DNA from 3 places in the Actinoplanes sp. NPDC004185 genome. Region 3 is predicted to be linked to each of the others. Evidence: riboswitches for the same ligand, from Rfam matches in the RefSeq annotation. Region 3 holds a riboswitch; each other region holds the start of a gene.

Region 1 (7,208 bases), on a different contig from region 3:
CGCATACTCCCGAAGATGTGCCGGGATGGTGACCCGGCCCTGCTTGTCGGGGATCTCGTCGTGCGCACTGGCGAAGAACACCCGGCTGTAGGCCCGGGCGGCCTTGTGGGTGACCGGCTGTTCGCGCAGCTGGTCGGCGATCCGCTGGAACTCCGGCATCGGGAAGACGTACAGGCAACGCTCCTGCCCCTTGGTGATCACGACACCTCCCGCCAACTCGTCGCGGAACTTCGCCGGAAGGATCAGTCGGCCCTTGTCGTCCAGGCGCGGGGTGTGCGTGCCGAGGAACATCGGCCCAACCCCCCTGCCCCGGGCGCCGCCGCAGAGCCAGCTCTGTGCGGATCACCTGTCGTCTGGGCCGGCAAATCCCCTCGGATTCAGCTCCTCCTCAGGCCCTGCCACTGCGCTCCACTCTACTCCACTTCCCTCCACTCGCAACCAGAATGACGGCTTCCGCGAAGCCGATTCGCGGATGTATCCGCACGTCAGAGCCGGTGGAGTGGAAGTGGAGGGCCGGGCGGGCCGCGCCATGGTCCACTTTCCGACATGCCGCCCACCCGGGCATGAAAGTCCCCCGAATTCGGGCGTTCGGGAAGGCCCGGCTGCCCTTCGGCACCCCATCGGGGAGGAAAGTGGAGGAGAAAAGGGAGCGGACATGACAGTGGGGCGCGACCCGTACCGGGTCGCGCCCCACTGAACTGTCGTACTGCTTTTACCAGGTGCTGTCGTGACCGTACCGCTGAGCCGAACTCAGACGAGGCGGCGCACGACGTAGTTCTTGCCGTAGATCTTCTGCTTCTTGACCTTGTCACCGGTGTGCGGCGCAGCCCACATGTAGCCGCCGCCCGCGTAGATGGCGACGTGGGTGCCGTACGAGCCGGAGCGGAAGACCAGGAGGTCGCCGGCCTTCTTGTTGCCCTTACTGACCGACTTGCCGGACTTCTGCTGCGAGTTGGCCTTGTGCGGCAGCTTCTTGCCGGCGGCCTTGCGGTAGACGTACATCGTGTAGCCGGAGCAGTCGAATCGGCTGGGGCCCGACGCGCCGAACTTGTACCGCTTGCCCTTGTGCTTCTTGGCCTCGGCCAGAATCTTGGCCCCACTGGCCTTGACGGTGATCCGGGTCGACGGCGTGGCGACCGACTTGTAGCCCTTGGTGCCGGCGAACAGGGTGCGGTAGTACGCCGACGTCGAGGGCTTGCTCCAGAACGACACCGCGCCCTTGGAGTTGACCGACTTCGTCTGATAGGTCTTCCACGCCTTGCCGGCCTTGGACCTGATCTGGAGCCGGACCCGGCCACCGGTGACGGCCTTGCCGGTCTTCGGGTCGATCAGCTTGGTGGTCACCTTGACCGTGGAGCCCCAGCCGATCGACTTCCTGCTGTACGAGGTCTTCGCCTTGGGCTTCACTGTCGCCGCCGCAGCCGCGGTGACGGGAGCGGGAGCGGCGGTTGCCGGTGCGGTGGCGACCAACTGGCTGGCACCGAGGCAGAGACCCAGAGACAGAGCGACGGGACCGGCGCCAGTGGTACGACGACGCCGGTGCGAGGTGCTTTCGTGCACGGTAGAGAGATCCCTCCGGCACGCCTGCGAGGTTAGCTGTCGGGTTCGGGCGGGAAGGTTGCCCGGCCACCGCTGGTGGCTTCACCCCAAGGTCCCGGTGGTACGCCGCGAGTGGCGCGTACCCCGTGGACCGAATCTGGGTCCCCCGTCCCTGCCCCCGTATGCCTGTGTTGTCGTTCGCGTTCCTGTGGTCGCGCCGCTCGGACCGGGGCAGGGCTCGGCGTGGTCCGGTGCGGTGCGAGCGGCGAGCGGGCGCTCACCGGCTCACCCTTGCTACCCGATTTCCGTCCGGACTGCAGGGCTACGGCTCGCTACTCTCCGTACTTGGCATAGAAAACGGTGTCCGGTTTGTGACCTCCGCGTGACAAATGCCAGTGCACCTTGTGATGAGGCGATCACTTTCGGTCGAAGGTTACGGGTGAAACACAACACATAAAAAGCCCCACCGAGGTCGATCATGGGCCGGACCGAGGTCGGGAGAATGTGACCGTAAACGCCCCCACCGGCGCAAACTCGGCGACAGGCGACGTAGTGGAGATCATCCGTTCGGCCGATGGGGTGGCCCGGCGGCGGACACCCCCGGACGGACCCCGGGGCCACTCGACGTAGTGTCCGTTTCCGGTACCCTCGTCGCCGTGACGGACGGGAAGATGCCCCTACGGGCCAAGGTCGCGACCTCCGTGTCGCGAACCGCTGCGGCGCTCTCACGGGCGGCCGGCCGCGGCGACGGCTCGGTGATCGGCGGGTGGATCGGTCTCAAGATCGATCCCGACCTGCTGAAGAACCTCGCCGCCGGTCGCGCGATCGCGCTGGTCTCGGGCACCAACGGCAAGACGACCACGACCCGGTTCACCGCGGCCGCCCTCGGCGTACTGGGCCCGGTCGCCACCAACTCCTTCGGTGCCAACATGCCCACCGGGCACACCTCGGCCCTGGCCAAGGCCGGTGCCACCCCGTTCGCGGTGCTCGAGGTCGACGAGCACTACCTGGCCCGGGTCATCGACGAGACCACCCCGCGGGTGGTGGCCCTGCTCAACCTCTCGCGCGACCAGCTCGACCGGGCCAAGGAAGTCGCCATGATGGCCCAGATGTGGCGGACCGCCCTGGCCGCCCACCCCGACGTGCACGTGGTCGCCAACGCCGACGACCCGATGGTGGTCTGGGCGGCGGTCAACACCGCGCACGTCGTCTGGTTCAGCGCCGGCCAGCGCTGGCACGACGACTCGTTCGTCTGCCCGGAGTGCGGCTCGCCGATCGAACGCGCCAACGGCGACTGGCGCTGCACCGGGTGCCCGCTGCGCCGCCCGCAGGCCCAGTGGACCGTCGAGGACGACGGCGTCATCGACCCCCGCGGCGACTGGCACCTGGTCAAGCTCCAGCTGCCCGGGCACGTCAACCTGGGCAACGCCGCCACCGCGCTGGCCGTGGCCGCCGAGTTCGGCGTCCGCCCGATAGAGGCCGTCCCCCGGCTGGCCGGCGTCGCCTCGGTGGCGGGCCGCTACGCCCAGGTCGAACGCGACGGCCGCAACATCCGGCTGCTGCTGGCCAAGAACCCGGCCAGCTGGCTCGAGGCGTTCGACATGGCCGAGGTGGCCCCCACCCTGCTGTCGATCAACGCCCGCGACCCCGACGGCTTCGACACGTCCTGGCTCTACGACGTCGACTTCTCCCCGCTGCGCGGCCGGCAGGTGCTGATCACCGGCGACCGGGCCTACGACCTGGCGGTCCGGCTGGAAGTGAACGATGTCGCCTTCCGGCACGTGCATACCTTCGACGAGGCGGTGCAGGCCAGCCCGCCCGGTCGCCTCGAAGTGATCGCCAACTACACGGCGTTCCAGGACATCCGAGCGGAGTTGGACCGTGTCAACTGAGAGCACTCTGCGGATCGTCTGGATCTACCCGGACCTGCTGTCGACGTACGGCGATCGGGGGAATCTGCTGATCCTGGGGCGCCGCGCGGCGCTGCGAGGCATCCCGGTGGAGACGTACGAGGTCCGCTCGGACCAGGCCATGCCCACCACCGCCGACATCTACCTGATCGGCGGCGGCGAGGACGGCCCGCAGGCCCTGGCCGCCCAGCGCCTGATCGCCGACGGCGGCCTGCACCGGGCCGTCCACCAGGGCGCGGCCGTGCTCGCCGTGTGCGCCGGCTACCAGCTGTTCGGCAGCTCGTTCTTCGCCAAGGGCGCCAAGTGCGCCGGCCTGGACCTGCTCGACCTGAGCTCGGACCGGGGCGAGACACGCGCGGTGGGCGAGGTTCGCGGCGACATCGATCCCCGGCTAGGGTTGCCCCCGTTGACCGGATTCGAGAACCACGGCGGCCGGACCCACCTGGGTCCCGGAGTGGCACCCCTGGCCCGGGTGACCGCCGGCATCGGCAACGACGGCCAGACCGAGGGCGCCTGGCACGGCAAGATCCTCGGCACCTACGCGCACGGCCCGGCGCTGGCCCGCAACCCAGCGATAGCCGATCTGCTACTGCGCTGGGCGATCGGCGCGGATAGTCTTCAAGCGCTCGACGACACCTGGGCCGACCGGCTCAGAGGCGAGCGGCTCGCCGCGGCAGGCGCCGCCTGAGCACCACAGGCGCCGATCACCAGACCTGGACGACGAGACCTTAGGGGTACGCCTGCATGACTGACACCCTGATCGCCCCGCGGGGCATCGCCACCCCCGCCACGGACCCTCAGGTCAGCACGCAGCACCCGACGACCCCGCTCGGCTGGCGGCGCCGGCTCACCCGCGTCGGCATCCTGGCCGCCGTCATCGCCGCCCTGGGCGTGGCGGCAGCGGTCCTGCCGTTGCAGGCCATCGCGGACTCGGTCGTCGGCCTCGGCCCGGCGGCAGCCGTCGCGATCGCGGTGGTGGGCGGCCTGCTCCTGTCGGTGCTCGTCCCCCGTACCGCCATCACCCTGGCCTGCGGCGCCCTGCTCGGCCCGGCCACCGGCGCGGCCACCGCGCTGGCCGCGGCCATCATCGCCGCGGTGGCGACCTACTACGCGGGCCGCTGGGCCGGCCGAGGCGCCCTGGGCGCGCGGGCGGGCGGCAAACTGGACCGCCTGGACGGCTGGCTGAACCGCCGCGGCCTGTCGGCGGTGCTGCTGGTCCGCTTCCTGCCGCTGGCCCCGTTCGGCCTGATCGGGTACGCGTACGGCACGACCTCGGTGTGCCGCAAGCGCTACCTGCTCGGCACCACACTGGCATCGGTGCCGTCCGCGGTCTCGTACGCGGTGATCGGCGCGGCGGTGACCTCGCCGGGCTCGCTGAACCCGCTGACCCTGGCGCCGGCGGCGATCGGGATCGGCCTGACGACGACGATCGTGCTGCGGTGGCGGCTGGCTGCCCGCCGCGACGCCGCGGCTGCGGCTGCGGTCGCTTCCGCCTGAGCCGACGCACCGGAGAAACGACGAACGGCCCGCCGCATCCGCGGCGGGCCGTTCTCCTTTGGCGGTGGTCCCCGCCGCAGCTGAACGGACGGCAGTGCATACGTCGCCACAAACGCTGCCATTCCGGCGGCCCGACAGAGCACAGCGGCCCCACGGGACATCAGGACACAGAGGCTCGGAGCAAAGAGGTGTGGAGCACAGCGGCCTGCGCCCAACACCCAGGCGGCCAGCGGCCAGCCGCCTGGGCCCAAAGTCCAACCGCCCGCGCCCAACACCCGGTGCCCAGCGGCCCGCGCCAAACCCGGCGCCCAACGCCGAACGCCAGCACTCGACCCCGCGCCCAACACTCGGCGGCCTACGCCGGACACCCAATGGTCAGCGGCCTGGGCCTAACACCCAACACACCTAAGCCAACGCGAGGGACCACGGGCCGGCGGCGCAGCGGCGCAGCGGCGCAGCGGCGCAGCGGTCCATCAACCCAGCCCGGCTGAGCCGATGAGCGGCTCAGCACTCGAGCAGGAGCAGCCCGGCAGCCCGGGCAGCCTCCCCACCTCCGACGGCGGCCAGCGACCCAGCGACCCCAGCAGCTAGTGGCCTCATCACCCCACGAAATTGGAGCGACCCAACAGCCGAGCGGCCCGCGCCACCCAGCGGTCCCCGCCATGCCCCGCCACCCCCACTCGCCCATGCCATCCCAGCCGCCCCCACCACCTCCCCGTGCCAGGTCAGCGGAGGCCGCCCGATTCGGCTCAAGATCAACCGGCAAAGGCGGTGCAGCAGGCTGCAGCCCACGCCCGGCCAGCGGAGCGCGGCCCGGGATCAGCTCAAGATCGACCAGCAAAAGGCGGTGCAGCAGGCTGCAGCCCGTGCCCGTCAGCGGTGCACGGCCAGGGATCAGGCCAAGACCGAGCGACAAAGGCTGCGCAGGGGGCTGCAGTCCCTTGCGGGGCCAGGCGGAGCGCGGCCGGGTCAGGACAAGGCGGCGAGGTCGGTGAAGAAGTGCGGGTAGGTCTTGGCCACGCAGCCCGGATCAGCGATCTCGATCCCCGGCGACCGCAACCCCAGCAGCGACAGGCTCATCGCCATCCGGTGGTCCTCGTACGTCTCGAACCGCGTCGGCCGTGGCACCCCCGGGTTGATCGTGAAGCCGTCCTCGTCCTCCACCGCGTCGATCCCGGCCCGGCGCAGCTCGGTCACCACCGCCGCCACCCGATCGGTTTCCTTGCCGCGGATGAAGCCGATCCCCCGCACCCGGGTCGGTGAGTCCGCATACACCGCCACCGCGGCCAGCGTCTGCGCGGTGTCCGAGATGTCGGACATGTCGACGTCCACGCCGCGGAGCGCTCCGGTGGCGCCCACCGTGAGCGAGTCCGCCGAGCGGGTCACGGTGGCGCCCATCCGCTCCAGCACGTCGGCGAAGCCGACATCACCCTGCAGGCTGCCGGTCCCGAGGCCGCGAACGGTCACCCGGCCACCGGCGACCGCCGCCGCGCCGAGGAAGTACGAGGCCGCGCTGGCGTCCGGCTCGATCGGGTAGTCGGTGGCCCGGTAGCCGCCCGGGGCCACACTCAGCCCGGCCGCCTCGACGCCGAAGGCCGCCATCACCGCCCTGGTCATCTCCACGTAGGGCACCGAGACCAGCGCCGAGGTGAGCTCGACCGTCAGGCCCTCGGTCATCAGGGGGCCGGCCATCAGCAGGCCGGACAGGAACTGGCTGGAGATGTGGCCGCTGACCCGCACCGGGCCGCCGCGCAGCGGGCCGCGCACGGTCGCGGGCAGGAACCCCGTCGTGGAGACCTCCGCGCCCAGGTCGCGCAGGGCGTCCAGGACCGGGCCGAACGGACGCGCGCGCAGCTGCGGGGTGCCGTCGACGACGGTACGGCCGGGACGCAGCGCCGCCGCCGGCAGGATGAAGCGGGACGTGGTGCCGGACTGCCGGGCGTCGACGGCGGCATCGACCGATCCGGTACGCGGGTCGACCCCGGTCACCCGGATCACCGCCGCCTCGGGGTCCGCCTCGACGGTCGCACCCAGGGCGGCCACCGCATCGAGCATCGCCCGGGTGTCGTCGGCGAACAGGGCCCCGGTCAGCGTCGACGTGCCCGGGGCCAGGGCGGCGCACAGCAGCGCCCGGTTGGTGATGCTCTTCGACCCCGGCGGGCGCACGGTCGCGTCCAGGGGTGAGCTCAGCGGGGCAACGGTCAGGACGTCCGGGAGATCAGGCACGTACCGGATTGTTCCGGTACGGCCGGCCTGACCTCC
Region 2 (7,208 bases), on a different contig from region 3:
GCCGGATCGGCGTCGGACGGTGCGAGGATCTCGTCGGCGTCCGCGATGACCGCCGAGGCGTCGGCGCTCGCGTGGTAGCGGGCCGCCATCTCGCGCAGCGGCCGGTACACCTCGGGCGCGAGGAGGATGACCAGCAGCGCCGGGCCCAGGGTGAGGTCGCCGGCGGCCACGCGGAGTCCGGCCTCGACGGCGATCAGCCCGACGGACAGCGTGGCCACCAGGTCCAGCGCCGTCGAGGACAGGAACGCCACCCGCAGCACCCGCAGGGTCGCCGTGCGGTGCCGGTCGGTCATGTCGCGGACCACGGTGGTCTGGCGGTCGGCGCGGCCGTACACCCGCAGGGTCGCCAGCCCGCGTACGACGTCCAGGAAGTGGCCCGCCAGCCGGGCGTCGGCCTCCCAGGCCCGTTGGGCCCGCTCGCGGGTCGCCCAGCCGATCAGCGCGCCCAGCACCGGGATCAGCGGCAGCGTGACCAGGGCGATCAGCGCCGACGTCAGGTCGGTGAGGGCCATCGCGACGATGACCAGCGGCGGCAGCGCCACGCCCAGGACCAGCGCGGGCAGGTAGCCGGAGAACCACGGCCGCAGCGAGTCCAGGCCGCTGCCCAGCACGGCGGTGAGCCGGTTGCCGCCGAAGCGGGCCACCCAGGCGGGACCGTGGTCCAGCGCCGCCGCGAGCGCCGAGCGGCGCAGTTCGTCGGTGACCGCGGCCGCCGTACGCTGAGCCACCACCTGCTCCGCCCAGGTCAGCGCGGCCCGCAGCACGAAGGCCGCGGCCAGCAGGGCCAGCGCGTCGTGGCCGGTGACGATCCGGGCCAGGGCGACGGCGACGGCGACCGTCGCGGCCGCCTGGCCGGCGCCGAGCAGGGCCGCGATCCCGATTCCGGTACGGCTGGAGCGAGCGTGCCGCAGCAACCGGGGGTCGAGGGGTCCCCGGCTCATGACGGCACCCGCTCGCTGGCCACCCGGCGCCGGAACACCCAGTAGGAGAACGCTTGGTAGACCAGGACGCCGGGGAGCACGACCACGCCGACGACGCTGATCAGCCGCAGTGCCGAGTCGGTGGCCGCCGCGCCCGTCATGGTCAGCGACCAGGCCGGGTCCAGCGTGCTGCGCAGCACGACGTCGCCGTGCACGGTGAAGACGGTCACGACGGCGCCGGCGATGCTCAGCGCCGTACCGCCGAAGGCGAGGGCTTCCTGGCCGTTGCGGGCCAGCATGGCGATGCCCAGGCAGAGGGCAGCCGCGGCCAGCGCCGACCGCGACTCGGTGGCGAAGCCGATCGCGGCCAGCACGGCGGTGCCGCCCGTGGCCAGCGTGACGCCGAGCCTGCGGGCCCGCAGGTGCACCGGACCGGTCGTGCGCAGGGTCAGGAACATCGCCCCGATCAGCAGGGCGGCGAACAGGGCCGCGCCCGCCCCGGTCAGGGCCGGCCAGCTCAGCAGGGCCGCGGTGCTGCGGCTCAGGCCCGTGCCGGTGACCTGGCCGTCCGGGCCGAGGGCCAGGCCGTGGGTGAGCACGCCCAGCACCGCTCCCCAGAGCAGCACGATGCCGGCCGAGCTGGCCGCCAGGGCCACGTCGCAGCGGCGGCGCCAGCTGGGCCCGTCGCCCTTGCCGCGGAACTCCAGGGCCACCCCGCGGACGGCGAGCAGCAGCAACAGCGCCACCATCGGCAGGTAGAGGCCGGAGAGCAGGGCGGCGTACCAGTCGGGGAAGGCCGCGAAGGTCACGCCGATCGCGGCGACCAGCCAGACCTCGTTGCCGTCCCAGAAGGGGCCGACGGTGCGGACGACGGCTCCCCGCTCGTGGTCGTCGCGGCCGACGACCGGGGAGAGCAGGCCGACGCCGAAGTCGAAGCCCTCGAGGACGAAGAACAGCACCCAGCAGAGCACGACGAGCGCGAACCAGACTGTGATCATGGCGATTCCTCAGTAGACCGGGACCGGTTCGCGCTCGGGGGCCGGCTCACCGGCGGGTGCGGCGGGCGCGGCGGCTTCGAGCGGTTGCCGGGACAGGTGGCGGACCAGTCGCAGCCAGACGACGGCGAGGATGCCGTAGACGACGGCGAAGCCGATCAGGGAGACGAGCACCTCGCCGCGGGTCAGGCCGGGGGAGATGCCGTCGGCGACCCGGGAGATGCCGAACGCGAGCCAGGGCTGGCGGGCGGTCTCGGTGAAGATCCAGCCGAACGTGTTGGCCGCGGCGGGCAGGATCGGGATCAGCGGCAGGAAGCGGAGCAGCAGCCGGTGCGCCTGCCGGTCGCGCCGGGTGCTCCACAGGTAGTACGCCGCGACGGCCGCCGCCAGCATGCCGATGCCGATCATCAGCCGGAACGTCCAGAACGCCACCGGGATCATCGGGATGTAGCTGCCCGGGCCGAACTGGGCGGCGTACTGGGCCTGGAGGTCGTCGATGCCCTGCACGGTCGCGCCGGGGCCGCCCTTGGCCAGGATGGACAGCAGGCGAGGGATCTCCAGGCTGAAGAACGGCTCGCCGCCGTCCGGGCCGCCGATGGCGAAGACCGAGAAGGGTGCGCCGGTGGTGGTCGCGTACAGGGCCTCGGCGGCGGCCATCTTCATCGGCTGCACCTCGGTGATGACCTTGCCGAGGTGGTCGCCGGTCAGGGCGGTGAGGGCGCCCCCGGTCAGCGTCAGCCAGGCGCCGAGCCGGGACAGCGTACGGAATGCCGCCTCGCCCCCGGCCCGCAGCCGCCACACGCCGATGGCCAGGAGCAGCGACCCGCCGGCCATGACCGCGCCGGCCAGCGTGTGCGGGAACGCGGCCAGGTTGACCTTGTTGAGCAGCAGCGCGCCGAAGTCGTCGAGGTGGGCCCGCCCGGTCACCGGGTCCAGCGAGTACGCGACCGGGTTCTGCATGAACGAGTTGGCGGCCAGGATGATGAACGCGGACATCACGGTGCCGGCCGCGACGATGACGATGGTGGCGGCGTGCAGCTTGCGCGGGAGCCGGTCCCAGCCGAAGTACCAGAGCGCGAGGAACGTCGCCTCCAGGAAGAAGGCGAGCATGCCCTCGATCGCCAGCGTCGGGCCGAACACGTCGCCGTAGAAGCGGGCGAAGTTGCTCCAGCCCAGGCCGAACTGGAACTCCTGCACCAGCCCGGTGACCACGCCGACCGCGAAGGTGACGATGAGCAGCTTGCCGACGAGCTTGGTGAGCTGCCGGTAGCGGTCCTGGCCGGTGCGCAGCCACGCGAGCTGCAGGCCCGCGGCGGTGCCGGCCAGGCTGATCGACAGCGGCACGAAGAAATAGTGGTAGATCGTCACGACCGCGAACTGCAGCCGGGTCAGCTCGAGCACGTCCACGGATGGCCCCCTCTACGACGTTCCGTAGTAGATACTACGCCTCGTAGTACGACACTGTGCAGTAGAGTGGGTCACATGGCTTTGGGAGACCTCGAACGTGAGGTCATGACGCAGTTGTGGAACGCCGGCGAGCCGCTGACCGTGCGCCAGGTGCACGAACGGCTGAGCGGCGACCGCGAGCTGGCGTACACGACCGTGATGACCGTGCTGGACCGGCTGGCCAAGAAGGGTGTCGTCACCCAGCAGCGCGCCGACCGGGCGTACCGCTATGCCCCCGCGCAGTCGCGCGAGGAGATGACCGCCGCCCTGATGCTCGACGCCCTCAGCGCGGCGCCCGACGGCGTGCGGGACGCGGCCCTGGCCCACTTCGTCGGCCGGATCGACCCGTCGGCCCTGACCGCGGCCATCGAGGCGGCACGCAAGGACCGGGCCTGACGCTGTGACCGCGTTGCTGCTCGGTGCGCTCGGGCTGACCCTGTCGCTCGTGGTGCCGGGCATCCTGGCCGGCGCGCGCTGGCCCGACCGGGCGCCCGCGGCAGCCGTCGCGCTCTGGCAGAGCATCACCCTCACGGGGGTCCTGTGCGCGCTCGGCGTGGTCCTGGCCGGATCGCAGGAGCTGGTCAGTGAGCTGGGCTCCGACCGTCCGGTGGGTGCGGCCGCGCTGATCTTCGCGCTGGCCGTCGCCACGGTGATCATCGTGCGGCTGCTGGTGTCGCTCGTCCGGGTGAGCATCCGGTCCCGGGCCCGCCGGTCCCGGCACCGGCTGCTGGTCGACCTGCTGGACAGCGCCGAGCGCCACGGTGAGCTGCCGGCCGAGGTGCCCGCCGGGCTGCGGGTGCTGGACGGGCCGCTGCCGTTCGCATACTGCCTGCCGGGCCGTTCGCCGCGCGTGGTGCTCAGCGACGGTGCGCTGCGGGTGCTCGACGCCGAGCAGGTCGCCGCGGTGATCGCGCACGAGCAGACCCACCTGCGGCACCGGCACGACGTGGTCATGGAGTCGTTCACCGCGTTCTACCGGGCGGTGCCGCGGCCACTGCGCAGCCGGGCGCCGCTCGACGCCGTACACCTGCTGCTCGAGATGGTCGCCGACGACGCGGCCCGGCGGCGCTGCGGCGCGACGCCGCTGCGCACGGCGTTGGCGCTGCTCAGCGACGCGGTCAGCCCGGACGCCCCGGCGGAGCTCGGCAGCGCGGCGGCGGAGCGCCGGCGCCGGCTCGACCGGCTGAATGTCAGTGATCCGCGCCCGGTCACCGTGGGCCTGAGCCTGGCCGCGGCCACCGGCGCGGTCGGTCTGCTGGTGTTACCCACAGTGATTCTGGTATTGCCGTGGCTGGACCGGGCGCTCTCCGCCTGGCCGCTTTGACGGCTACTTTTCTTACGCTGCGTCAAGCAATGGTCGGCGCAGTGTGTCCTGATACCGCCGGGTTCAATTCGTCGTTGATCGGGAGTACGGTAATGCCCGGCTCGGCAGTCCCCCCTCGTCCCAACCCGGGCGAACTGACGGGCCACCGCCTAATCGTCGCGAGACGAACCGGGGACCCAGGAGTTCTGGGGTTAAGCCACCAGCAGCACGGTGGCCGGGCGCGCTTCCCGCCCGCACCCGTCAGCTAACCCGGTCGGCGGCCGAGGGAAGAAAGGACACTGCACCTACGTGAAACGGATTGAGGCGCGCAGCGCCGCAATTCTGCGCAGCATCGCCTGCGCCGTCGCCGCGGTCGGGATTCTTCTCACTCCCGGGGTGGCGAATGCGACACCGTCCCCGTCGAGCATCGAAAAGCAGATCGACGAGCAGTGGAACAAGCTGGAACCGGTCATCGAGCAGTACAACAACGTGCACAACCAGCTGCTCAAGAACCAGGCCCAGCTCCGGAAGATCGACAAACGGCTCGCACCGCTGGAGCTGGAGGTCGACCTGGCCATGTCGCAGGTGGGCAACATGGCGGGACAGGCCTACATGCAGGGCTCGCCCAGCGCCATGAAGGCCATGGTCGTCAGTGGCTCGCCGACCGGTCTGACCGAGAAGCTCACGTTCCTCGACCAGATCAGCCGGCACCAGCGTGAGTCGGTCTCGGGCGCCGCGAAGCTGCGCGACCAGCTCGCGGGCGACAAGCGCGACCTGGACACCCTGACCAAAGCCGTGGCGGCGCGCGACAAGGCGCTGGCACAGCAGAAGAAGGACATCCAGAAGAAGGTCGACGAGCTGCAGAAGCTGCGGATCAGGGCGTACGGCGCGGCCGGCGTCTCCGACGGCGCGTTCAAGACCGGCCCGTGCCCGGTCGACTACACCGACGACAAGGGCGGCCGGGCGGCGCAGAAGGCGTGCGACCTCATCGGCAAGCCCTACATCTTCGGTGCGGAGGGGCCGGGCGGCTACGACTGCTCCGGCCTGACCAAGGTGGCCTGGGCGGTGGCCGGGGTGCATCTCGAGCACTTCACCGGTGACCAGATCCATGCGGGCCGCGCGGTGAGCCGCAGCCAGCTGCAACCGGGCGACCTGATCTTCTACGGCAGCCCGGTGCACCACGTCGGCATCTATGTCGGCGGCAACACGATGGTGCACGCGCCACACACGGGCGACCACGTCCGCATGGCGTCGATCGATCGCAGCGGAGCCATCACCGGCATCCGCCGCCCGACCGGCTGAGGCCCGCACTCGGAGTTCTCGGCCGGTTTTCGGTTTTCCACCGGTCTGTCGAACGTGCCGTTCCGACAGACCGGTGGGACTCCGGAGCCTCGGCGGCGCTGCATTGACCGACATCGAGCTCTCCTTTCCGCGGCCAGAGTTGGCTACGGTCGGAAGATGTCTCCTGCTGCGGTGATACTGGTCGGTCTCGGTGGCGTCATCATCGGCGTGGCAACGACGTGGTGGTGGGGTGTTCGGCCCGCCAAGCAGGCCCTGGTCACCCTCGACCGATCCCGTGGTGACATCGATGATCAGATGCTGACGCTGCTGGCGTTGACATATGTCGACGCGGACGGAGAGCGCCGCCGATCTTTGCTGCTCGGGCGCATCACTCACGCCTTCGGGCCGGAGACCACGAATCTCGTGTTGGCTCGGGTGCCGCTCCTGCCGCACTGAGGCCGATGTGGTCGATCATCATCCTGCGAGACTGGGGGCATGTTTCCCGGCGCTTTCGTTCGCAACGTCACCGGCAACTGGGGCGACGACGGCCGGCGCTGGCTCGCGCGGCTGCCCGTTCTCGTCGAGGACGTCGCCCGGGAGTGGGGGCTCGCAGTCGGGGCGCCGTACCCGTTGAGTTTCAACTATGTCGCGCCGGCGCGGCGGGCCGACGGGTCGCCGGCCGTGCTCAAGCTCGGCCTGGCCGCCGCCGGCCACGTCGCGCTGGAGGCCGACACGCTCGGCTTCTTCGGCGGCCGGGCCGCGGTCGAGGTGCTGGCCCGCGATGACAACCGGGGCGCGCTGCTGCTGGAGCGGGCCGAGCCCGGCGGGACGCTGCGGGCCCTGGTCCGCGAGCACGACGAGCAGGCCACGGCCGTGCTCGTCGACATGATGCGGCGTCTGCACCGGCCGGCGCCGGAGGGGCTGGTGCTGGAGGAGCTGTCCTCCCGCGTCGCGGCGTTCGACGCGCATCTGGCCCGGTTTCCCGGCGACGACCCGTTGCCGCGGCGCCTGGTCGAGCAGGCCCGGGCGCTCCTGGCCGACTTGTGCGCCTCGGCCTCGCGGCGGGTGGTCCTGCACGGGGATCTGCACCACGAGAACGTGCTGGCCGCGGCCCGGGAGCCGTGGCTGGCGATCGACCCGCACGGCGTCCTCGGTGATCCCGGCTACGAGGTCGGGGCGGTGCTCTACAACCCGTTCGGCGGTGACGAGCCGGTGCTGGAGCTGCTGCCGGCCCGGGTGGAGCAGTTCGCCGACGGCCTCGGC
Region 3 (7,208 bases):
CTCACGTGGGCCTTGACGGTGCGTTCGGCGAGATTCAGGTCGCGGGCGATGACCTGGTTGGTCAGGCCCCGCCCGAGCAGAGTGAGCACCTCGCGCTCGCGGCCGGTCAGGGTGTCCAGCCGGGCCGCGGTGGCCGCCGGCGGCGCGGCGGTGGCCGACGGCCAGAGCAGCTCGGCCGCCGAGGCACTGAGCGCGGTGACCCCGGCGTGCGCGCCGCGGACTGCCGCGGCGAGCTCGCTGCCGCCGGCGTCCTTGAGCACGAAGCCGTCGGCGCCGGCGGCCAGCGCCCGCTGGATGTCCGAGGCCCGGCCGACCGTGGTCAGCATCACCACCTTCGCCGGCACCTCGGGCCGGCGGGCGCGCAACTGACCCAGCACCCGCACCCCGTCCGCGCCGGGCAGGTAAAGGTCCAGCAGGATGACGTCCGCGACGAGCGGGTCACCGGCCAGCAGCTCCAGCAGTGCGGTGCCGTCCGGCAGCTCCGCGACCACCTGGAGATCCGGCTGCGCCCCCAGGATCAGGCTCAGCCCTTCCCGGACCAGCGCCTGGTCGTCGACGACGGCAAGCCGGATCATCGGGCCATGGTAAGCAGTCGCATGGCGTTCAGGATCACGACCGGCGGGCTGCGCGGGCATTGGCAGCCGCTGGTGGATCTCTCCCTGGGCGCCGCGGTCACCCTGCTCTTCGTGCTGTCCGGCACGATCGTCTCGGCACCGCTCGCGCTGGCCCAGCTGCTGCCGCTGGTCTGGCGGCGGCGTTTCCCGGCCGCGGTGCTGATCGTCGTGGGCTGTGCGACCGCCGCGCACACCACGCTCGGCATGGCCCGCGCGGTCGGCTTCTTCCCCGCCACGATCGCGCTCTACACCGCGGCCACCCACCGCTCACCGGCGATCCGGTGGGTGCTGTGCCCGGCGGTCGGGCTGGTCATGGCGGCCGCCAGCGCGGTCCGGCACGGTCCGGTCGAGGGTCTGCTGATGGCCGCGGTCACGGTCACGGTGGCCTGGCTGGCCGGGGTGGACCGCAGTGAGCACCTGCGCCGGCGGGCCGAGGCGACGCACCTGCGCCTGGAACGCCGGTTCGCCGAGCAGGCCACCGCGGCCGCCGAAGACCGGGAACGCCTGGCCCGCCGGGTGCACGACACGCTCGCCCACACAGTGACGGTGATGCTGCTGCAGACCGAGGCTCTGAAGGCGACCACGCCGCTCGGCGACGCCGCCCGGGACCGGCTGGACGTGGTCCTGCGGGCCGGCCGGGAAGCGTTGACCGAGGTCCGGGCCGCGCTGGCCGACGCCGGCGAACCGGACTCCGCGGCCCGGCTGGCGGCGCGGCTGGAGTCCCTGGGCGCGGCCGGGCTGCGCCTGGCGGCTGACCCGCCGGACCTGCGGAACGTGCTGACGCCGCCGGTGCTCGCGCTGGCCGACCGGCTGATCGGCGAGGCCGCCACGAATGCCCTGCGCCATGACGGATCCGGCACCCTGCTCAGCATCAGCACCGAGCGCGGTGCGGAGACGCTGATCCTGCGGATCACCAGCGAACCTCCGGGCCCGCCGCGACCCCGGTCCGGGCCGGCGGCCGGCGGCTTCGGCCTGCTCAGCCTGGCCGAGGACCTCAACCGGTACGGCGGAAGCCTGGTCCACGGTCCACGTGTCCCGGCCGGCTGGCGGATCGAGGCGTCGTTCCCGCTGCGGGTGGGGAACGCCGTCGCGGGCCGATGACGTCAGTGCGCGGGGCGGGTCTCCTGCAGCGCACGCAGGACGGCGTTGCTGAGGTTCTCGAGGTAGTCGTCGTCGATCGGGGTGCGCGACACCGCCAGCCGCCAGTACAGCGGGCCCAGCATCATGTCGACGGCCAGGTCGGCGTTCGTGCCGGGGGGCAGTTCGCCGCGCTCGACCGCCTGGCCCACGATCTTCTCGCCGACGGCCTGCTGGTGGGTGCGCAGGGCCCGTTGCAGCGTCTCGGCGATCTTCGGGTTGCGGGCCGCCTCGGCCATCAGGTCCGGGATGATCTGTGACGCGATCCGGTGCTGCAGGGCCCGGCTCACGATGAACAGCAGCAGTTGCAGATCGCCGGCGAAGCTTCCGGTGTCGGGCATCGGCACGCTACGCTCCGCCACGGCGGAGACGATCTCGAGGACCATCTCCAGCTTGTTGCTCCACCGGCGATAGATCGCGGTCTTGCCGACGCCGGCCCGGCGTGCCACCGCCTCGATGGACAGGCGCCCGTAGCCGACCTCGGCCAGCTCGTTCATGACCGCGTTGCGGATGGCCGCGGTGATGTCCCCGCGGAGCACCGCCGCTCCGGCGGGTGCACGTTTCGCTGTAACCACAGGTGCACTATACGCCAGGACGCAACGGTTGCGTTCCGGCGCTCGTTCGGCTACTTTCGGGGCTGACGTCGATACGACGCCGTTCCATCGCGGCACACTGTTTAGTGTGTTCCCGCGCAAGTCATCCAGGTCCCCCATCCCCAGCGGACCGACCAGATCGGAGCGCCCCATGCCTCAGACGGCGGTCGCCGATTCCGAGACCGGCCTGACGCTCAAGGAGCTGGCCCGCAGACACGGGCTCAGCGCGGCCGGGAAGCTGCCTTCCCTGCCCGAGTACACGCGTCAGCTCTGGGCGTACCGGCACTTCATCGCGTCGTACGCCAACGCCAAGGTCTCCTCGGCGCTCGGCAAGACCCGGCTCGGTGTCTTCTGGCAGGTGCTGACGCCGCTGATCAACGCGTCTGTCTACTACCTGATCTTCGGTGTCATCCTGAACACGAAGAGCGGCGTCGACAACTTCGTCGCGTACCTGTGCACCGGCGTGTTCATCTTCGGCTTCACCCAGTCGACCGTGTCGGCGGGCATCCAGGCGATCAGCGGCAACCTCGGGCTGATCCGGGCGCTGCACTTCCCGAGAGCGAGCCTGCCCCTGGCCATCACCATGGTCGAGGTCCGCAACACCATCGCCTCGCTGGCCGTGCTGATGGTCATCGTGGTCGCCTTCGGCGAGCCGATCACCCTGGAATGGTTGCTCATCCTGCCGATCTTCCTGATCCAGGCCGTGTTCAACGCCGGACTGGCGCTGGCCGGCGCCCGGCTCGGCAGCAAGTTCCCGGACGTCCGGAATCTCATCCCGTTCGTCATGCGGATGTGGTTCTACATGTCGGCGGTGCTCTACCCGGTCACCCGCTTCACCGACCACCTCAGCGGCTGGAAGCTGCACCTGGTCGAGGCCAACCCGATGCTGGTGTTCATCGACCTCATGCGGCACGCGCTGATGGAGGACGTGCCGCTCGCGGCGAGTCCCATGTTGATGTGGCTCGAGGCGATCGGCTGGACGCTCGTGGTGGGCACCGGGGGTTACGTCTACTTCTGGCGCGGAGAGAAGGGCTACGGCCGTGGCTGACAACATGACCGGCAGCGACCGGCGCGATCCGACGGTCATCGTCGACAACGCCCACGTGGTCTACCGGATCCAGCAGTCGGCGAGCCCGGGCAGCGGCAGCCCGCTCGCCAGCTTCAAGCGGCTCGTCACCCGCACCAAGCCGGCGACCATGCGCGAGGTGCACGCCATCAAGGGTGTGAGCTTCGTCGCGTACAAGGGTGAGGCCGTCGGCCTGATCGGCACCAACGGATCGGGCAAGTCCACGCTGCTGCGGGCGATCGCCGGGCTGCTCCCGGTCGAGCGCGGGGCGATCTACGCGGCCGGCCAGCCGTCCCTGCTCGGCGTCAGCGCCGCCCTGATGAACGACCTGCCGGGTGAGCGCAACGTGGTCCTGGGCTGCCTGGCCATGGGCATGTCCCCGGCCGAGGTCAAGAGCAAGACCCAGGACATCATCGACTTCTCCGGCATCAACGAGCGCGGTGACTTCAGCTCGCTGCCGATGCGGACGTACTCGTCCGGCATGGGGGCCCGGTTGCGGTTCGCCATCGCGGCCGCCAAGCAGCACGACGTGCTGCTCATCGACGAGGCGCTGGCCACCGGTGACGCGAAGTTCCGCCGGCGCAGCGAGCAGCGGGTCCGCGATCTGCGCGCGCAGGCCGGCACCGTCTTCCTGGTGAGCCACAGCGAGCAGTCGATCCGCGACACCTGCGAGCGGGCCATCTGGCTGGAGTCGGGCCTGATCCGCGCCGACGGCCCGACCGACGACGTGCTGAAGGAGTACGAGGCCTACGTCAAGCGGTAGGCCCCGCACCCCCTGGAGTCAGCGCATCGACATGTGCACGTGGTTGGTGTGATCGCTCGACGGGTCGCCGCCGGCACCGGAGTACGACTTCCAGCCGCTGCTGGGCAGCCAGATCCGCCGGTACCAGATGACGTAGAGGATCCCGAGCCGGCTTGCGTTGTGGATGAAGTAGTTCGCCAGCCGGTTGCCGTAGTCCTTGCTGGCCCCGGTCGCGTCGCCGCCGAAGCCGCCCTTGTCGGCCGCCCAGTCGCAGGCCCGGCCCTTCGGGTGTTCACCGCTGTTCTGGTGGCGGAAGCAGGCGATGAAGTGGTTGAAACCGTCCTTCTTCGCCTCCTGCATCGCGTGCAGGGTGCGCGGCGTGATGCAGCCGGTCGTGGTCGGGTCGTTGACGCTGCACGACTCGTCCGGCAGTGAGCCGTCGGAGTTGCGCGGTGCGGCCGCGGCCAGTGAGCTGCTGCCACCACCGCTGGAGGAACCGCCACCGGACGACGAGGAGTCGCTCGTCCCGTTGGCGGCATTGGCGGCCTTCAGCGCGGACTCGGCCTGGTTCTTGCGCTTGGCCATGACGGTGAGCTGGCGCTGCTGATCGCGGACGGCGGTGTCGATCGCCGTCTTGGCCTGCGCCTGCTGGTCCCGGCTGTCCTTCAGGTCACGCACCGCGCGGTCCTGCTTGACGGCGATGGTCTCCAGGGTCTGGGCGCGGTCCAGCATGCTGCCGGTGGAGTCGGCGGTGATCATCGCCGTCATCGGCCCGAGCCGCCCGGTGCGGTACGCCCGCTGGACGATCTCGTCCAGCGCCGCCTGCTTGGGGCCGAGCTGGGTGTCGAGCTCCTTGAGCTTGGCGGACAGCTCCTGCTGGCGCTTCTTGGAGCGGTCCAGCGCCTCCTTGGCCTCGACGAAGCCCTTGGACGCCGCCTCGAGCTGCTTGATGAGGGACTTCGAACCGCCCTCGCCGTCGTCGCCCGAGTCGCCCGGCGCGGCGAAGGGTCGGGGTGCGGCGGAGGCGGAGGTCGGGGCGGCGAGCGCCAGCCCCGAGGTGGCGACGAGGACCGCGAGGACGGTCGCTAATCGCCGGCGGACAGGGTTGAACCTCACGGACATTCCTTCCGTCGGCCGCCGACCGAGTTAGCTGACGGGTTCGGGACGGAAGCGATCCCTACCGATCGCGCGGGGGTGCGCGGATCGGATTCACCCCATTACTCGAGTGGTTCCCCGGCTCGCCGTGCGGCGATTAGGCGGCGGTCTGCGCTGAGACCGTGACGAACACTACCCAGCAATGCTAGGAATCGACAGTCGTCACACCGAGCGCAATCGATCGTGCACACAAGGTGAGGGACGGCGGAAAGAATGCAACGACTCACATTAATGCGTCGTTACGGGCTATGACCTGCGTCATTTCATTGATCGGTGACGGAAAGTCGTTGCCCGGTAACCCTTTTGCCGTTCGCGGCAGCACTGCCAGTTCGGGCGTTGTCAGGTAAGCTGGCCGCCGGTCACTGCCAGAAGGCGCTGCCCCCAAGGCGCCGGCAGCCCACCATCTAATCGTCGCAAGATGAGCCGGGGAACCACAGAACTACCGGGGTGAATCCACGAGTCAGTGGTAGGGATCGCTTCCGTCCCGAACCCGTCAGCTAACCCGGCCGGTGGTCACGCGGAAGGATTCTGAATGACGGCAAGACCCCGCCGGTGGCTGATCCTCGCCCTGGCACCGCTCGCCGCGGTCACGATGATGCTCGTGCCCGCATCCCCGGCGAACGCCGGTCCGGACGGCACCAACTCCACCGCCGACGACGGCGACGACAACCCGATGCTGAACGACGTGCTGGACTCCACCGGCCGGCGTTATCTGGCGGCGAAGTCGGCCGTTGCCAAGTCGACCAAGACCCAGCTCGGTCTGGCCCTGAAGGTCAAGAACGCCGAGGCGAAGCGCGACCTGCTGCTGCCCGAGGTGGGCGCGGTCGCCGCTCAGCAGTACCGCACCGGCGGCATCTCGACCATGGGCTTCCTGCTCAACACCAGCAGCCCGGACGGCTTCCTCAAGAAAGCGGTCTCCCTGGAGGAGATCAACGCCCTCAACGACGGCAAACTGCGCGAGCTGGACCAGGCCATCGACGAGGTGACCGCCAACAAGACGCGCCTGGACCAGGAGGTCAAGGCGCAGAAGCAGAACCTCGCGCTGATGGAGAAGCAGAAGGAGTCGGCCGAGAAGGCGCTGGCCCAGGTCGGCGGCACGTCGGTCACCGGTGGCTTCGTGGACGTCAAGTCCAAGATCGCCGCGCCCGCACCGCGCAACTCCGACGGCGAGTTCGGCCCGGAGTCCTGCAACGTCGACGACCCGACCACGGGCGGCTGCATCACCGCGCGGACCTTCCACATGTACAAGGAAGTGAAGAAGGCGAAGTTCAACCGGTTCGTCGGTTGTCACCGCAACGGCGGTCCGTTCGAGCATCCCAAGGGCCGTGCCTGCGACTGGTCCCTGCAGAAGAGCGGCTTCTCACCCTGGCACAACCAGGACACCCGGGAGTACGGCAACAACCTGATGGCCTTCCTGGTGCGCAACGCCGACCGGCTCGGCATCCTCTACGTCATCTGGAACAAACAGATCTGGTTCCCGGCCACGGGCTGGAAGACGTACCACGGCCCCAGTGACCACACGGACCACGTACACGTCTCGATGCTTTAGCGCGGTGAGCGCAGAGAAGCCCCCGTCCTCCTCGCGGAGGACGGGGGCTTCTTCGTGGCAGGATCAGACGCCGGTGGCCCGGCGCACCGGGGCCCGACCGGCCGGCTGGCTGGGCGCGGGTCCCGTCGGCGGCGCCGGCGGGATCGGCAGCACGACCGGCTTCACCTGGGTGATGGTGACCTCCTTGCCGTGGTGCAGCAGGTCCAGACGCGCCGACCCACCGCCGTTGCGCAGCGAGTAGGTCACCTCGTCGGCGGTGACCTCCACCCGCAGCCGCAGGCCACGCCAGAGCAGCGAGAACTCCAGCGCGTTGATCCGGCTCGGCAGCCGGGGCGCGAAGGAGAGCTGCCCG

Evidence for each region. Region 3 has a riboswitch for cyclic di-AMP ahead of ACWEOZ_RS03375 (coiled-coil domain-containing protein). Riboswitches for the same ligand answer to the same signal wherever they lie in the genome.
Region 1: it holds a riboswitch for cyclic di-AMP, as region 3 does, so the genes downstream of both, ACWEOZ_RS19255 (C40 family peptidase) here and ACWEOZ_RS03375 (coiled-coil domain-containing protein) in region 3, are expected to answer to the same signal.
Region 2: it holds a riboswitch for cyclic di-AMP, as region 3 does, so the genes downstream of both, ACWEOZ_RS16635 (C40 family peptidase) here and ACWEOZ_RS03375 (coiled-coil domain-containing protein) in region 3, are expected to answer to the same signal.

The regions. Positions count from the first base shown of each region.
Region 1 is NZ_JBSGFR010000017.1:97,392-104,599, forward strand. Features, by position in the region: gene mraZ (division/cell wall cluster transcriptional repressor MraZ) at 1-291, opposite strand, end outside; gene ACWEOZ_RS19255 (C40 family peptidase) at 751-1,407, opposite strand; cyclic di-AMP (ydaO/yuaA leader) riboswitch at 1,588-1,708, opposite strand; gene ACWEOZ_RS19260 (Mur ligase family protein) at 2,211-3,431, shown strand; gene ACWEOZ_RS19265 (type 1 glutamine amidotransferase) at 3,421-4,137, shown strand; gene ACWEOZ_RS19270 (TVP38/TMEM64 family protein) at 4,194-4,946, shown strand; gene aroA (3-phosphoshikimate 1-carboxyvinyltransferase) at 5,916-7,172, opposite strand.
Region 2 is NZ_JBSGFR010000014.1:76,071-83,278, reverse strand. Features, by position in the region: gene cydC (thiol reductant ABC exporter subunit CydC) at 1-941, opposite strand, end outside; gene cydB (cytochrome d ubiquinol oxidase subunit II) at 938-1,918, opposite strand; gene ACWEOZ_RS16650 (cytochrome ubiquinol oxidase subunit I) at 1,928-3,322, opposite strand; gene ACWEOZ_RS16645 (BlaI/MecI/CopY family transcriptional regulator) at 3,398-3,757, shown strand; gene ACWEOZ_RS16640 (M56 family metallopeptidase) at 3,762-4,685, shown strand; cyclic di-AMP (ydaO/yuaA leader) riboswitch at 4,822-4,959, shown strand; gene ACWEOZ_RS16635 (C40 family peptidase) at 4,974-5,966, shown strand; gene ACWEOZ_RS16630 (hypothetical protein) at 6,123-6,401, shown strand; gene ACWEOZ_RS16625 (aminoglycoside phosphotransferase family protein) at 6,441-7,208, shown strand, end outside.
Region 3 is NZ_JBSGFR010000002.1:264,683-271,890, reverse strand. Features, by position in the region: gene ACWEOZ_RS03405 (response regulator) at 1-575, opposite strand, end outside; gene ACWEOZ_RS03400 (sensor histidine kinase) at 597-1,715, shown strand; gene ACWEOZ_RS03395 (TetR/AcrR family transcriptional regulator) at 1,718-2,326, opposite strand; gene ACWEOZ_RS03390 (ABC transporter permease) at 2,496-3,392, shown strand; gene ACWEOZ_RS03385 (ABC transporter ATP-binding protein) at 3,397-4,173, shown strand; gene ACWEOZ_RS03380 (coiled-coil domain-containing protein) at 4,192-5,274, opposite strand; cyclic di-AMP (ydaO/yuaA leader) riboswitch at 5,272-5,421, opposite strand; cyclic di-AMP (ydaO/yuaA leader) riboswitch at 5,699-5,834, shown strand; gene ACWEOZ_RS03375 (coiled-coil domain-containing protein) at 5,840-6,856, shown strand; gene ACWEOZ_RS03370 (glycoside hydrolase family 65 protein) at 6,920-7,208, opposite strand, start outside.